4 regions of the Bacillus sp. CIS52 genome follow, and region 2 is predicted to be linked to each of the others. Evidence: riboswitches for the same ligand, from Rfam matches in the RefSeq annotation. Region 2 holds a riboswitch; each other region holds the start of a gene.

Region 1 (3,551 bases), 800 kb from region 2:
GGAAGGAGCTGGAAACATGCAAAACAACCTGCCCATCATCGCGCTTGATTTTGCATCAGGAGAAGAAACTTTAGCGTTTCTAGATTTGTTTGAAAAGGAAAAGCTGTTTGTCAAAACGGGGATGGAACTTTTTTATCAGGAAGGACCCGCCATCATTCATCAATTAAAAGAACGGAACTGTGATATATTTTTAGATTTGAAGCTTCATGATATTCCGACTACAGTCAATAAAGCGATGAAGCGGCTTGCGGGCCTCGGCGTTGATCTCGTCAATGTACATGCCGCAGGGGGCGGACGCATGATGCGCGCAGCTCTTGAGGGGCTTGAAGAAGGCACCCCGGCAGGCAAAAAACGCCCGTCATTAATCGCAGTCACCCAGCTGACGAGCACTTCAGAGCAGATGGCGAAGGAAGAGCTTCTGCTGCAAAAGCCGCTGTCAGAAACGGTTGTGCATTACGGCAAAATGGCTGAAGAGTGCGGGCTGGACGGCGTGGTATGTTCGGTTCATGAAACAAAAGCCATTTATGAAGCGGTCCGGCCGTCATTTCTGACAGTCACGCCGGGCATCCGCACGGCCAATGACGCCGCTGATGATCAAGTCCGGACGGCGACTCCGTCATTTGCGAAAGAAAACGGTTCGTCTGCCATTGTCGTGGGCCGTTCAATTACAAAAGCGGAAAACCCCGTTAAAGCATATGAAGCCATTAAACTGGAATGGGAGGGCGTTCGCCGATGAAACAGGCTATCGCAAAACATCTATTACACATTGAAGCTGTCTTTTTACGCCCGAATGAGCCGTTTACGTGGGCGAGCGGCATTTTATCGCCGATCTATTGTGACAACCGTCTGACATTGTCGTATCCAAAAGTGAGAAATGATGTGGCGGACGGGCTCGGCAGACTGCTGAAAGAGCATTTCCCCGAGGCGGAGATGATCGCGGGCACTGCAACGGCAGGCATTCCGCATGCTGCGCTTCTCGCAGACCGTACAGGCGCTCCGATGTGCTACGTCAGAAGCAAACCGAAAGCGCACGGCAAAGGAAATCAAATTGAAGGCGCCGTTAAAAAAGGACAAAAAACAGTCGTGATTGAAGACTTGATTTCTACCGGTGGCAGCGTGCTTGAAGCTGCGGCGGCCCTTCAAAGAGAGGGCGCGGAAGTTCTCGGCGTCCTTTCAATTTTTACATACGGACTGCCGAAAGCAAGAGAAGCCTTTAAAAAAGCGGGTCTGCCGTACTACTCGTTAACAGATTATGACACGCTGATTGAAGTAGCGCTTGAAAACGGAACGATACATTCAGATGACATTGAGAAACTGAGATCATGGAAACAGAATCCCGAGTCAAAAGATTGGTTTAAAAAATAATGACAATAAAAACAGGCCTCAGGGCCTGTTTTATTATTCCTATCAAAAAACTCGGGTTGACTTCTGTTAGAATTGTGCTAAAATTTAGTACAAATCTAAAAAGCTTATCAAGAGCGGCTGAGGGACTGGACCGATGACGCCCGGCAACCTGCGTATCATGCAAGGTGCCGCATCCAGAAAAATGCACAGCATTTTGAAGATAAGGGCTATAACGGGTCACTGTCTTTCATTCCGCTGGATTGAAAGTTTTTTATATGAAAAAAGATTGAGGGATAAGACAACCGGCAGAAAACAACAGCTGTTTGATTGTCTCCGGGAGGAGGAAAGAAAAAATGCTAACGTATGACACATGGGAGGAACCGGCGATTACATTTCCGGAAGACGATTCCTATAAAGGCGCGCTGTCCGTTTTAAAATGGGCATACGGCCACTACGGAGACCAGCTTGTTTACGCGTGCAGCTTCGGGATTGAGGGAATCGTCCTGATCGATTTAATTTCTAAAGTGAAAAAAGACGCGGAAATCGTGTTTCTCGATACAGGACTTCACTTTAAAGAAACATATGAAACGATCGAAAAAGTGAAAGAACGTTACCCGGGACTGAACATCATCCTGAAAAAGCCCAGCCTTACTCTTGAGGAACAGGCCGAGGCTCATGGAGATAAACTGTGGGAAAGAGAACCGAACCAGTGCTGCTTCATCAGAAAAATTCTGCCGTTAAGAGAAGCGCTTGCCGGGCGTCCGGCATGGCTGTCCGGCCTCCGACGCGATCAAGGGCCGAGCCGGGCGAATACGAATTTCCTGAATAAAGACGATAAGTTTCATTCCATTAAAGTATGCCCGCTGATCCACTGGACGTGGAAAGACATCTGGAGATATACATCCAAGCATGAGCTGGATTACAACATTCTTCATGATCAGGGCTATCCGAGCATCGGCTGTGAACCGTGCACTTCACCTGCGTTTACCGCAGAAGACTTGCGGAGCGGCAGATGGAACGGAATGGCGAAAACAGAATGCGGACTGCATGAATAAAGGAGCTGCACAATGGAATTAGCCGCTATTTTATTCTGCCTGTTTTTCGCCATGAATATCGGAGCCAGCGGAGCCGCGGCTTCAATGGGAGTCGCTTACGGGTCCGGCGCCGTTAAAAAGAAAACGTATGCGCTGATCATCTGCGCGGCTGGCGTCCTGTCAGGGGCGGTTATCGGCGGCGGAGAAGTCGTTAAGACGATCAGCGGCGGAATCATTCCCGAACAGACCATTACGCTCACCATTGTCTGCATTATTATCGGAGCTGCGGCGTTATCGTTATTCACGGCGAATGTGCTCGGCATTCCGCTGTCGACGAGCGAGGTCACCGTCGGGGCGATTGTCGGGGTCGGAGTCGCGTACAAAGTATTGTTTCTGCAGCATCTTTTGGTCATCGTGATTTTTTGGGTGCTCGTTCCGTTTGTCGCGTTCTGTTTCACGTTTCTCGTATCGAAGGTATCCAGTTCTCTGAATATTCGAGTCATTTCGAGCCGGAAACAGAAGGTTTTGGGGATTGTCCTGCTTATTGCGGGGTTTTGGGAAGCTTTTTCAGCCGGAATGAACAACGTCGCAAATGCGGTAGGGCCTTTAGTTGCCGCCGGCGTGCTCAGCGTGTCCAAAGGGACGCTGTACGGAGGCATCTTTGTTGCTCTCGGCGCTCTGCTTTTAGGACGCAGAGTGCTTGAAACCAACGGGAAAAAGATTACGAGATTTTCCGCCGGCGAAGGCATACTGCTTTCCGGAACCGGGGCCGGGCTTGTCATTATCAGTTCCGTGTTCGGTCTGCCGGTTCCTTTGGCGCAGGTGACATCATCATCAATCATCGGTATCGGAATGGCCAAAAACGGGCCGAACGTTTTTCATAAAGAAGTCGTGAAAACGATGCTCAAAGTATGGGTCGTTTCACCGTTTTTGTCACTGTCGATTTCGTATCTGCTTGTCTCTCTGCTGTTAAAAGGAGATTACTATTCCATCTTTATGATGGCCAGCGTGCTTTTGGCAGCTGGCGGAGCCGCCAGTCTGATGAAAGCCATCCGAAAAGAGAAGCGCTCTGTCCATGAACAAGGCGGGGGCATTTAACTATTAATCTGAGTTTATTTATCTGTTAACTGGGAGGAAAATGTACTATGAGTCTAGCACCGCACGGAGGAACAT
Region 2 (3,551 bases):
TATCGCCTTGGAATTACAAGGAATGCAGCAGGCTTTTACGAAAGGGCGGCACAGTCATTAAAGCGGTGCCGCGGCGTGATTATTTGAAGGAAGTAAGGGAATTCTTTTTCGGAGACAGTCCCCGGCGGAATGACACCGCCGATTCAGCGGCCTGCCGTTTCCAAGCGGGCTTTCAAACCTTTGATCGTAAACGGCTGCGTTACACGAAGACGTTATCGCAGCCTGATCTTGAACGGCTTGTGAAAATGACGCCCCTGACATGGAAATGCACTGAAGAAAGCATTCAGCGGTTTATCGGCCGGAAAGCGGCTGATATCACGATAGATATTGAAATTTTAATCGGGACCGATCCGCTGTAAAACGGAAAAGACACGCGATTAGCGTGTCTTTTTTTTATTTCCAGACTTCACCGGCAATATCGACGACATGGCGCAGTTTTGCCCATTGCTGTTCTTCTGTGATCAGATTTCCTTCCTCAGTGGAAGCGAATCCGCATTGCGGGCTGAGGCAAAGCTGATCCAGGCTGACATATTGTGAAGCTTCTTCAATCCGGCGTTTAATCGCGTCCTTGTCTTCAAGTTCGCCATGTTTTGATGTAATCAATCCGAGCACAAGCTGGAGATCAGAGCGCTTGACATAACGGAGCGGTTCAAAGCCGCCGGAGCGGGAATCATCATATTCCAGGAACAATCCGTCAAGGTCAAGCCCGTCAAAAATCGTTTCAGCCGCTGCATCATAGCCGCCTTCAGCCGTCCATGTGGACTGGAAGTTGCCGCGGCAGATATGCATCGTAACCTTCAAGTCGGCAGGACGATCCTTAATCGCGTCATTAATAGAAGCTGCGAACAGCCTGCGCAGCTCATCCGGCGTCGTTCCGAATGCTTCAATCTGACGAAGCCCCGCTTCAGATAAGAAAACGGCCCATGCGGTGTCATCGAGCTGAAGATAGCGGCACCCGGCGTCATAGAAAGCTTGAATCGCTTTTTTATACGCCTTTGATACATCATGCTGAAATTGTTTGTAATCATTCTGATATGCCGCTTTTTCCAATTTTCCGCGGAAAAACAGCATATTCGGGCTTGGAATCGTCATTTTTGGAACAGCATCGCCAGCAATGCTGTGAAGAAATTTATAATCTTCGAGCATCGGATGCTGAGAAAAATCAATATCTCCCGTTACTTTAATGCCGCGCGCTTTCGTCTGTACATTGTGAAACTGAATGCCGCTATCTGGCGTAAACGCTTCGACGCCGTCTAAGTTTTCGAGAAAATCAAAATGCCACCAGGCCCGGCGGAATTCGCCGTCAGTCACGACATTGAGACCGGTCTCTTTCTGCTTTTTCACGCTGCGGATGATTTCTTGGTTTTCGATTTCGCGCAGCTGTTCTGCCGAAATCTCACCCGCCGCTCTTTGCAGGCGGGCTTGCTTCACAGCCGCCGGCCGGAGCAGGCTTCCGACCTGATCCGCGCGAAACGGCGGGTTTTTTCTAAGAAGAGTGTGCAATGATTGTTCTGTGTTTTGCTGTGACATGAACGATTCCTTCTTTCCTCAATGAAATATAAAAAGCTCTTCCCTTGGATAGGGAAGAGCTTGCGTCCGCAAATCTCAACCTTATCTTCAGGATTTAGCACCATTCTGCTGAACAGCGGTTGCCGGGTATCATAGGGCCAGTCCCTCCACCTCTCTTGATAAGGAAATATGCTATTTTTCAGAATAAACTGTAATACTCTTAATCTTAGTATATTATCTTATATTGTCAATATATTTCGATAAATATTTTTATTTATCACCCTCAAATAGAATCATATCTATCACGATTGCGATCGCAAGACAAAGAACAATATCCTCTTCATTTTCAATCTCCAAATGATAAGAATCGCCCCAGCTCATCCAAGATTTGGTGACGGTCATCCGGTTTGATTTCCCGTCTGTCACTTGAAAATTCCGTCCCCACACATCGCCGGTAATATCCCAGCCGACTCCGGAAATTTCAAATTTCGGTTTGAAAAACGTCATTTTCTTGATGACTTGGCATACAGGCTTGCCGCCGACGGAAATTTCGTAACGGGGAACGAGCGACATCAGTTTCTGACTGACACTGGCGAGCGTGCGGCCGTCCAAATCAGACAGCTTCAGTTCGTCACCGAAAGAAAACAGCTTTCCCTCCACATTGAAGACTTCTTTACCGCTTTCAAGAAACACTTGAAAGCGATTCTTAAACGTAAACATCCGCTCTTTGATATAAAAATGATACATAAAAAAACTCCTTTTTTATGTTGTACGTAAAAAGGAGACGGATGGTTTCATATTGGAGGAGTGCACAAAAAAAGGCTGCCGATTTTGCGGCAGCTGTCGTTTTTATGATAGCGGCATCCGGCGTTTCTGACGGATCGCATTTAAATCAATGATGTTATTCGTGTCGGCAGCTGTCACCAGCGGGCTTGTCTTTGGCGTTTTCCGGCGGTTGTCCTTACTGAAAGAGAAAACCAGGTATCCTGTCAAAGCAGCAAAAATAAGTAGCATCATTTTACATACCTCCCAAAAAAAGTTTTGGTATTATTATTGTACGAAAAAACAAACGAAAAGTATTCAAACAATTGTCACTTTTTTAAAAAATAAAGACATTTTCCGTAAAAATGACTATGATCTGCGGTTGATTTTGCTCTTGTTGTGGTTCTATAGATTGTATCGGCTGCTGAGTGATTATCGTTTATATAACTTTTTCACTATTTTTTGACAGTGCCGAATTAACTAATACATTGTTTTCGTTTGCCTTGTGTTATTCAGTACCCTAAAAAATCCTGCGATATGCAAAATAACTGCTTCTAACGGAAGATTATGATTTGATAGCGCTTTCCTTATTTTTTGTAAGAAAACGAGATGTTATCTTACAAAAAATCGTCTGAACATTTTTCGCAGCTTTTTAAAAGGGTTCGATTTCGTCTCCAGAACGCGGGGGTCTTTTAAGGTTTTTTTCAATTCTCTTGCTACAGTGCCTCTTGCCATAGTCTTCACTCCTTCCTTCCAATTCATACCTTATATACGGAAAGAAAGAAGGAAAGGTTTCATGTGAAAGAAAAAAACCAAAGCAGGGAGCTTTGGTTTTACGCGCGTTCTTCAAACAGCCTGGCGATCTCAACAATGACGTTTACCGCCTTTTCCATATGGTCGACGGAAATGTATTCATATTTTCCGTGGAAGTTTTCGCCGCCCGTGAAGATGTTCGGTGTCGGCAGTCCCATGTAAGAGAGCTGTGATCCGTCAGTTCCGCCCCGGATCGGTTCGATAATCGGTTCGATGCCGAGGTTTTTCATGGCTTGATAGGCGATGTCGACAATTTCTTTGACCGGTTCGATTTTTTCTCTCATGTTGTAATATTGATCATGCAGTTCAAGCTTGATGCTTTCCTTGCCGTATTTAGCCGCAAGCGCGTCGGCGGTTTTCTGCATAAATTCTTTTCGTTCTGTAAAGCGGTCTCTGTCAAAGTCTCTGATGATGTACGACAGGGCGGCTTCAGAAACGTCTCCGTTCATTGAATTTAAGTGATAGAA
Region 3 (3,551 bases), on a different contig from region 2:
CCGATGGACGTGCGCAAAACAAAAAACGGCGAGAAATCCGGGACCGGCGAAGTCCAAAAGCTCGAATGGGCGAACGGACGGACGAGCATTACATACAGACTCACTTCGCTTCATTCGACTAACTGAAAAAACAAAAGCCGAGGGCAGCAGCGCCCTTGGCTTTTTTGATTAAACGAGAGGCCCGCCGGCTTTGGCGATCGAGTCTGCATGAGAAAACTTTTTAAAGTTTTCTTTAAACTCATTGGCTAAAAACAGCGCCTTTTCGTTGTATGCTTTTTTATCGCTCCATGTGTTTTCAGGCTGAAGAACCTCATCCGGAACGCCCGGAACGTGAACGGGGCTGTGCAGGCCGAAAATGCTGTCTGCCGTCATATCTGTCTGATCAAGCGTGCCGTCAATTGCGGCTTTTACCATCGCTCTTGTATACGAAAGTTTCATCCGCTCTCCGACTCCGTACCCTCCGCCGGTCCAGCCTGTGTTGACCAGGAAGACTTGAGCGCCGTGCTCGTCGATTTTATGCCCGAGCATTTCGGCATAGACGTGAGCCGGAAGCGGCAGGAAAGGTGAACCGAAACACGTGGAGAAAGTCGTTTGCGGAGATGTCACGCCGCGCTCGGTTCCCGCGAGTTTGCTTGTGTACCCGCTTAAGAAATGATACATTGCCTGTTCCTTCGTCAGTTTGCTGATCGGAGGGAGCACCCCGAACGCGTCCGCCGTTAAAAAGACGATCGCCTGCGGATGGCCGGCAATGCTCGGCTGCACGATATTGCCGATCATCTCAATCGGATACGCGGCTCTTGTGTTTTCCGTGTAGAAGGAATTGTCGTAATCCGCCTCACCCGTTTTTTCATCAAGCACAACATTCTCAAGAACAGAGCCGAAGCGGATCGCACGAAAAATCTGCGGTTCTTTTTCTTCGCTCAGATTGATACATTTAGCATAACATCCGCCTTCAATGTTAAACACGCCGGAGTCTGACCAGCCGTGCTCGTCATCGCCGATCAGTTTCCGGTCCTCATCGGCCGAAAGCGTCGTTTTCCCCGTGCCGGAAAGACCGAAGAACAAGGCGACATCACCTTTTTCACCGACGTTGGCTGAGCAGTGCATCGGCAGAATATCTTGCTGCGGAAGAAGGAAGTTCATAATGGAGAAAATTGATTTTTTCATTTCTCCGGCGTATTCGGTACCGCCGATTAAAATGACGCGCTTTTCGAAAGATACAATGATAAATGTTTCCGAATGCGTGCCGTCCGTCTCCGGATCCGCTTTAAAATGCGGAGCTGAGAGAATGGTAAAGGGCTGTGCTTCCGAATCCCTTTCAGCCGTCTCCGGTCTGATAAACAGCTGGCGCGCGAACAGGTTGTGCCATGCAAATTCATTTACGACTGTAATCGGCAGTCTGTATTTTTCATCTGCGCCTGCGAATCCTTCAAAAACAAACAGTTCATCTCTCTGTTTTAAGTAGCTGACGACTTTGGCGTACAGCTTTTCAAACGCCTCTTCAGAAATGGGCTGGTTCACTGCGCCCCAATCAATTTGATTTTCTGTGCTTTTTTCACGAACGATAAATTTATCTTTAGGTGATCGCCCCGTATATGCACCGGTAGTGGCGCGTACGGCGCCCGTAGATGTCAGTGTGCCTTCATTTCGGGTGATCACTTTTTCGGTAAGTTTTGGCGCCGATAAATTATGATGCACATTTGGACTTGCGAGTAATGCTTGAAGATCTGCAGTTAAATCAACTAATTTCATAAAACCCTTCCTTTGCCGGTTTATTTGTATTTCGCTGAATGTGGAATTAGTATAACACATATATAAAAATAGTCTATACTGTTTATTATTATTTGTTTGTGTTTTTCCATTGCTTCCTGAAATAAAGGCGCGTAATCGCTTTAATTCATATTGACACTTTCCGCCCTTTTACGATAAGATATTTCATTGAGCGGATACTCTTATCCCGAGCTGGCGGAGGGACAGGCCCGATGAAGCCCAGCAACCGGTTTCTCTGTAAAAAAGCAGGTGAATACACTGTGGGAAACCAAGGTGCTAACCTGATGCAAGGTTTAATATTTCCTTGAGCGATAAGAGTGAAAGGCACACAGACCAAACCCTTTCCTCGAGTGGAAAAGGTTTTTTTATTTCATAAAATATGCCAATTAACATTCTCTGATATAGTATGACATTGTATTAAGAGGGAGCGAGTTCCGTATCATATGAGAAGGTCTTTAAAAAGATCTTTTTTCAGGAGGAAAAGTGAATGAGTAAAAACCGTCGACTATTTACATCTGAATCTGTTACTGAGGGTCATCCGGATAAAATCTGTGACCAAATTTCTGACAGCATCTTAGATGAGATTTTAAAAAAAGACCCGAACGCGCGCGTAGCCTGTGAAACATCTGTAACGACAGGCCTTGTGCTGGTAAGCGGAGAGATTACAACTTCAACATACGTTGACATTCCGAAAACAGTCCGTGAAACGATTAAAGAAATCGGCTACACACGGGCAAAATACGGATTTGATGCGGAGACTTGCGCTGTTTTAACATCAATTGATGAACAGTCTGCGGATATCGCGATGGGTGTCGATCAGGCTCTTGAAGCGCGTGAAGGCACAATGAGCGATGCTGAAATCGAAGCTATCGGAGCGGGTGACCAAGGTCTGATGTTCGGTTATGCGTGTAACGAAACGAAAGAGCTTATGCCGCTTCCGATCTCTTTGGCGCATAAATTGGCCCGCCGTTTGAGCGAAGTCCGCAAAGAAGACATTCTTCCGTACCTTCGCCCTGACGGAAAAACGCAAGTTACCGTTGAATATGATGAGAACAACAAGCCGGTCCGCATCGATGCGATCGTCATCTCAACTCAGCACCATCCGGAAATTACGCTTGAGCAGATTCAGCGCAATCTGAAAGAGCATGTCATTAACCCTGTCGTGCCTGAGGAACTGATTGATGACGAAACAAAATACTTCATCAACCCTACGGGACGTTTCGTAATCGGCGGTCCTCAAGGCGATGCGGGACTTACCGGCCGTAAAATCATCGTTGACACATACGGCGGATATGCACGCCACGGCGGCGGTGCATTCTCCGGTAAAGATGCGACGAAAGTAGACCGTTCAGCGGCTTACGCTGCGAGATACGTAGCAAAAAACATCGTGGCTGCAGGACTTGCTGATTCTTGTGAAGTGCAGCTTGCATACGCAATCGGCGTGGCACAGCCTGTATCTATTTCCATCAATACATTTGATACAGGAAAAGCTTCTGAAGAGAAACTGATCGAAGTCGTACGGAATAACTTCGACCTGAGACCTGCCGGCATTATTAAAATGCTTGATTTGCGCCGTCCGATCTATAAACAGACTGCCGCTTACGGCCACTTCGGACGTCACGATGTGGATCTTCCTTGGGAGCGTACTGACAAGGCGGATGCGCTTCGCAAAGAAGCACTAGGAGAATAATTTTATAGCCGCTTATTTAAGCGGCTTTCCCTTTTTGCAGATGCTGCCATGCTTATTTTTTACATAGCGTGAAACCAATGGCGTAACAAAG
Region 4 (3,551 bases), on a different contig from region 2:
TGTGTGTCTCCTCCGCCTGCAATCACAGGCACTCTTTCAGAAAGACCGAGAACAGCCGCTTTTTTAAACGTTAACATTCCGACAACCGTCCCAGATCGGACGAGTGAAGGAAGAATGGCAGAAGGCACCCCGAAGATGCTGCATAATTTCTCTGACCACGCCTTTTTCCTTACGTCAAACAGCAGTGTTTCAGCGGCCTGTGACGGTTCATAGCTTAAAATTCCGCTCAGCTCAAATGTCACCCAGTCACTGATGCTTGTGATGTACTTCACTTCTTTCCATAATGACGGCTGTCTTTTTTTTAACCCGACAAGTTTCATGGCGGAAAATAAAGCGCTCGGAAGGCGTCCGGCGCGCTGATGCACTTCTTCTTTTAACTCGATCTCTCCCTCCCATTCGCGCCCTCTATTATCAATGTTGGGCAGACCGAGAAACGCCTTTTTATCTTTATTAATCAGAACAATTCCCTGCCTCTGGCTTGTTGAGGTGATTCCGATTAATGTAATATGAGGGCTTTTAGCAATAGCCTTTTTTGCCATAGCGCTGATTTGCGCCCATAATCTTTCCGGCGAGAAATAACGGCCGTCCGGATAAAGCGGATCCGTCACATATTCAATGTCTTCCCTTTCCAGTGCGGTCACGTCGCCGCTGGCAGTCACAACCGCGACTCGCGCATTCCCTGTCCCGATGTCAAATACAAGGTAGCCTTTTTGTTCAGCCATTACAGCCTCCTCCTTTTTCTATCCTTCCATCTCAAGTTCTCTTTTGTTATAAAGTTCACGTATTGAGCAGAGCTGATCTTTTTTCCATTTGAAAAGCGCCTCATTTAAAATCCTCACATGATGATCCTCCACCTCAAATGTTGCGCCCGCTAAATGGGGAGTCGCAAACACATTCGGCAGTGAGATCAATTCATAATCAGAAGATTCAGGCGGTTCGTGATAAAACACGTCAAGGATCGCTCCTTTAATCCGCCGTTCTTTCAGCACCCGCAGCAGCTCTTTTCCGTCTGTAACCGCCGCTCTTGATGTATTGACAAAAACAGCTTCTTGCTTCATCAATTGAAAGTGCCGGGCGCCGATTAGGCCGATGGTTTCTTCGGTGCGCGGCAAATGAACGGAGACAATATCACTTTCGGAAAATACCCGTTCAATCGTCGTTTTTTCATACTCCCGGTTCTCATGATTGACAAAGGGGTCATAGTACAGCACCTTGCAGTCAAAAGCCGACAACAGCCGGGCGATTCTCTGTCCTACAGCTCCGAAACCGATAAGGCCGACTGTTTTCCCCGTCAGCTCATTTCCCCTGAATTTGATGTAAGCCTGCAAATAATCACCATTCCACTTCCCGTCCTTCAGCCACCGATGGGAAGAATACGTGTGGCGCAAAAATGAAATGACATTTCCGATAAACATTTCAGCAACAGCCTGGGCATTGCGGGCCGGTGTATAGAAGACAGGAATTTTTCTTTTAGTCGCCGCCGCGATATCCACATTAGACGGCATCCCTCTGCAGACGCCGATAAAAGCGGAATCAGGCAATATATCAATCACTCGCTCAGATACCTCATCAAGTTCGGTAATAAGCCCCGACGCGTTTGTCTCTTGAATCATCCGGATTAATTCATCTTCCCGATAGGCCCTGCCGTGCTTCTTCCACGGCAGGTGTACAGTCCGGCCGAACAGATCTGTCAGCTCCTTCAGCCCCTCGTCGTGATATGGTGCGGTAATTAAAACCGTCATGGTGCAAAACATCCTTTTCACATAAATTTTTTCACAAAAAAATCTCTTTCCCCGAAGAAGGAAAGAGATTCATATACCGTCTTTATCCGCTTGAAGCGCACAAATATGTATAGACCATTCTTTCCTATCTTTCAAGCATACGCTTGCTGGAATTGGCACAATAAATGTTGCCGAGGTTTCATAGGGCCAGTCCCTCCACCTCTCTTGATAGAAAATAAAATGATGAAATTGTCAGGCTTTTAAAAAGAATAAACTCATCATAGATAAGTCTTTCCGTGATGTCAACACTTTTTTTCTGAATTGACGATCTATTTCGAAATGTTATAATGCTTACAATATAAAAAAAGAGGAGAAATGGGCTATGAATTCTGCTGCAAAACAGCCAAACGGCGTCTTTAAGTCGGTGTGCTCACTGGACTGTCCCGATCAATGCGGCTTACTTGTGACAAAAAAAGACGGAAAAATCGTTAACATTCAGGGAGACCCGGATCACCCGGTCACCTCAGGGAATATTTGCAACAAAGTCCGGCACATGGCTGAGCGCATTTATGATGAAAAACGTTTAACCGTCCCGTTAAAACGGATCGGCGAAAAAGGTGAAGCCGTGTTTGCGCCTATTTCATGGGACGAAGCAATCAATACGATCAGTGCGCGCTGGAAAGAGCTTATTGCCGAAGAAGGAGCGGAAAGCATTCTCCCGTACAGCTTTTACGGCAATATGGGAAAACTGGCGGCAGAGGGAATGGACCGCCGTTTTTTCCACCGACTCGGGGCGAGCCAGCTCGAACGGACGATCTGCAGCAAAGCCGGATCGGAGGGCTACAACTATACAATGGGAGAAGGCGCAGGTACTGACCCGGAAGAGACCATACATGCAAAGCTCTTTATTTTCTGGGGAATCAATGCCGTCAGCACGAATATGCATCAGGTCATGATTGCTCAAAAAGCCCGGAAAAAAGGAGCTAAAATTGTCGTTATCGATGTACATAAGAACCAAACAGGCCGGCTTGCCGATTGGTTTATTCCCATTCGCCCCGGCACAGATGCCGCACTCGCTCTCGGTATCATGCATGTTTTATTTGCCGAGAACCTTCACGATGAAGCATTTCTCACAGAATACACCGAAGGCAGTGAAGAATTAAAAGCGCATGTCAAACAGTATGATCCTGAAACGGTTTCTGTTATAACAGGCGTTAAAGCAGACGATATCAGACGCCTTGCGAGAATGTACGGCGAAACCTCCCCTTCCCTTATCAGGATCGGAAACGGCATTCAGCACCATGACAATGGCGGAATGATCGTCCGCACCGTCGCCTGCCTTCCGGCTGTGACAGGACAGTGGCTCCGCACCGGGGGAGGCGCAATCAAGCACAACAGCGCGATATTAAACTATAACAGACAAGCGCTCCAGCGGCCTGATCTGCTTTATGGCAGGAAGCCAAGATCATTTAATATGAACAGACTCGGAAGCGTTCTTTTAGAAACAACACCGCCCGTACGCTCCTTGTTTATTTACGGAACCAATCCCGCGGTAGTTGCCCCGGAAGCGAATAAAGTCAGAAAAGGTCTGCAGCGGGAAGATTTATTTACAGTCGTTCACGATCTGTTTTTAACAGAAACCGCCAAATATGCGGATATCGTGCTCCCTGCTTCATCCGCCTTTGAAAACACGGATTTTTACACGTCTTACTGGCATCATTTTATTCAGCTGCAAAAACCGGTAATCGAACCATATGGGGACAGCAAATCGAATACGGAAGTGTTCCGTTTGCTTGCCGGGGCGATGGGCTTTACCGAGCAGGAGCTTCA

What was found. A riboswitch is a leader RNA that binds a small molecule or an ion and turns the genes downstream of it on or off. The one in region 2 is predicted to bind S-adenosylmethionine.
Region 1: linked by a shared signal. The riboswitch ahead of ACH32G_RS01520 (phosphoadenylyl-sulfate reductase) and the one ahead of ACH32G_RS05785 (5-methyltetrahydropteroyltriglutamate--homocysteine S-methyltransferase) in region 2 are both predicted to bind S-adenosylmethionine.
Region 3: linked by a shared signal. The riboswitch ahead of metK (methionine adenosyltransferase) and the one ahead of ACH32G_RS05785 (5-methyltetrahydropteroyltriglutamate--homocysteine S-methyltransferase) in region 2 are both predicted to bind S-adenosylmethionine.
Region 4: linked by a shared signal. The riboswitch ahead of ACH32G_RS14445 (2-hydroxyacid dehydrogenase) and the one ahead of ACH32G_RS05785 (5-methyltetrahydropteroyltriglutamate--homocysteine S-methyltransferase) in region 2 are both predicted to bind S-adenosylmethionine.

The regions. Positions count from the first base shown of each region.
Region 1 is NZ_JBIUFR010000001.1:415,307-418,857, reverse strand. Features, by position in the region: gene ACH32G_RS01535 (dihydroorotate dehydrogenase) at 1-48, shown strand, start outside; gene pyrF (orotidine-5'-phosphate decarboxylase) at 17-736, shown strand; gene pyrE (orotate phosphoribosyltransferase) at 733-1,365, shown strand; SAM riboswitch class I at 1,467-1,571, shown strand; gene ACH32G_RS01520 (phosphoadenylyl-sulfate reductase) at 1,698-2,399, shown strand; gene ACH32G_RS01515 (inorganic phosphate transporter) at 2,412-3,476, shown strand; gene sat (sulfate adenylyltransferase) at 3,524-3,551, shown strand, end outside.
Region 2 is NZ_JBIUFR010000001.1:1,219,498-1,223,048, forward strand. Features, by position in the region: gene ACH32G_RS05780 (putative RNA methyltransferase) at 1-359, shown strand, start outside; gene ACH32G_RS05785 (5-methyltetrahydropteroyltriglutamate--homocysteine S-methyltransferase) at 394-1,530, opposite strand; SAM riboswitch class I at 1,609-1,695, opposite strand; gene ACH32G_RS05790 (LURP-one-related/scramblase family protein) at 1,780-2,256, opposite strand; gene ACH32G_RS05795 (hypothetical protein) at 2,359-2,526, opposite strand; gene pepT (peptidase T) at 3,105-3,551, opposite strand, start outside.
Region 3 is NZ_JBIUFR010000002.1:22,196-25,746, forward strand. Features, by position in the region: gene ACH32G_RS10010 (DUF2584 domain-containing protein) at 1-126, shown strand, start outside; gene pckA (phosphoenolpyruvate carboxykinase (ATP)) at 169-1,752, opposite strand; SAM riboswitch class I at 1,950-2,088, shown strand; gene metK (methionine adenosyltransferase) at 2,258-3,460, shown strand.
Region 4 is NZ_JBIUFR010000003.1:293,693-297,243, reverse strand. Features, by position in the region: gene ACH32G_RS14450 (FGGY-family carbohydrate kinase) at 1-722, opposite strand, end outside; gene ACH32G_RS14445 (2-hydroxyacid dehydrogenase) at 741-1,742, opposite strand; SAM riboswitch class I at 1,864-1,956, opposite strand; gene ACH32G_RS14440 (molybdopterin oxidoreductase family protein) at 2,104-3,551, shown strand, end outside.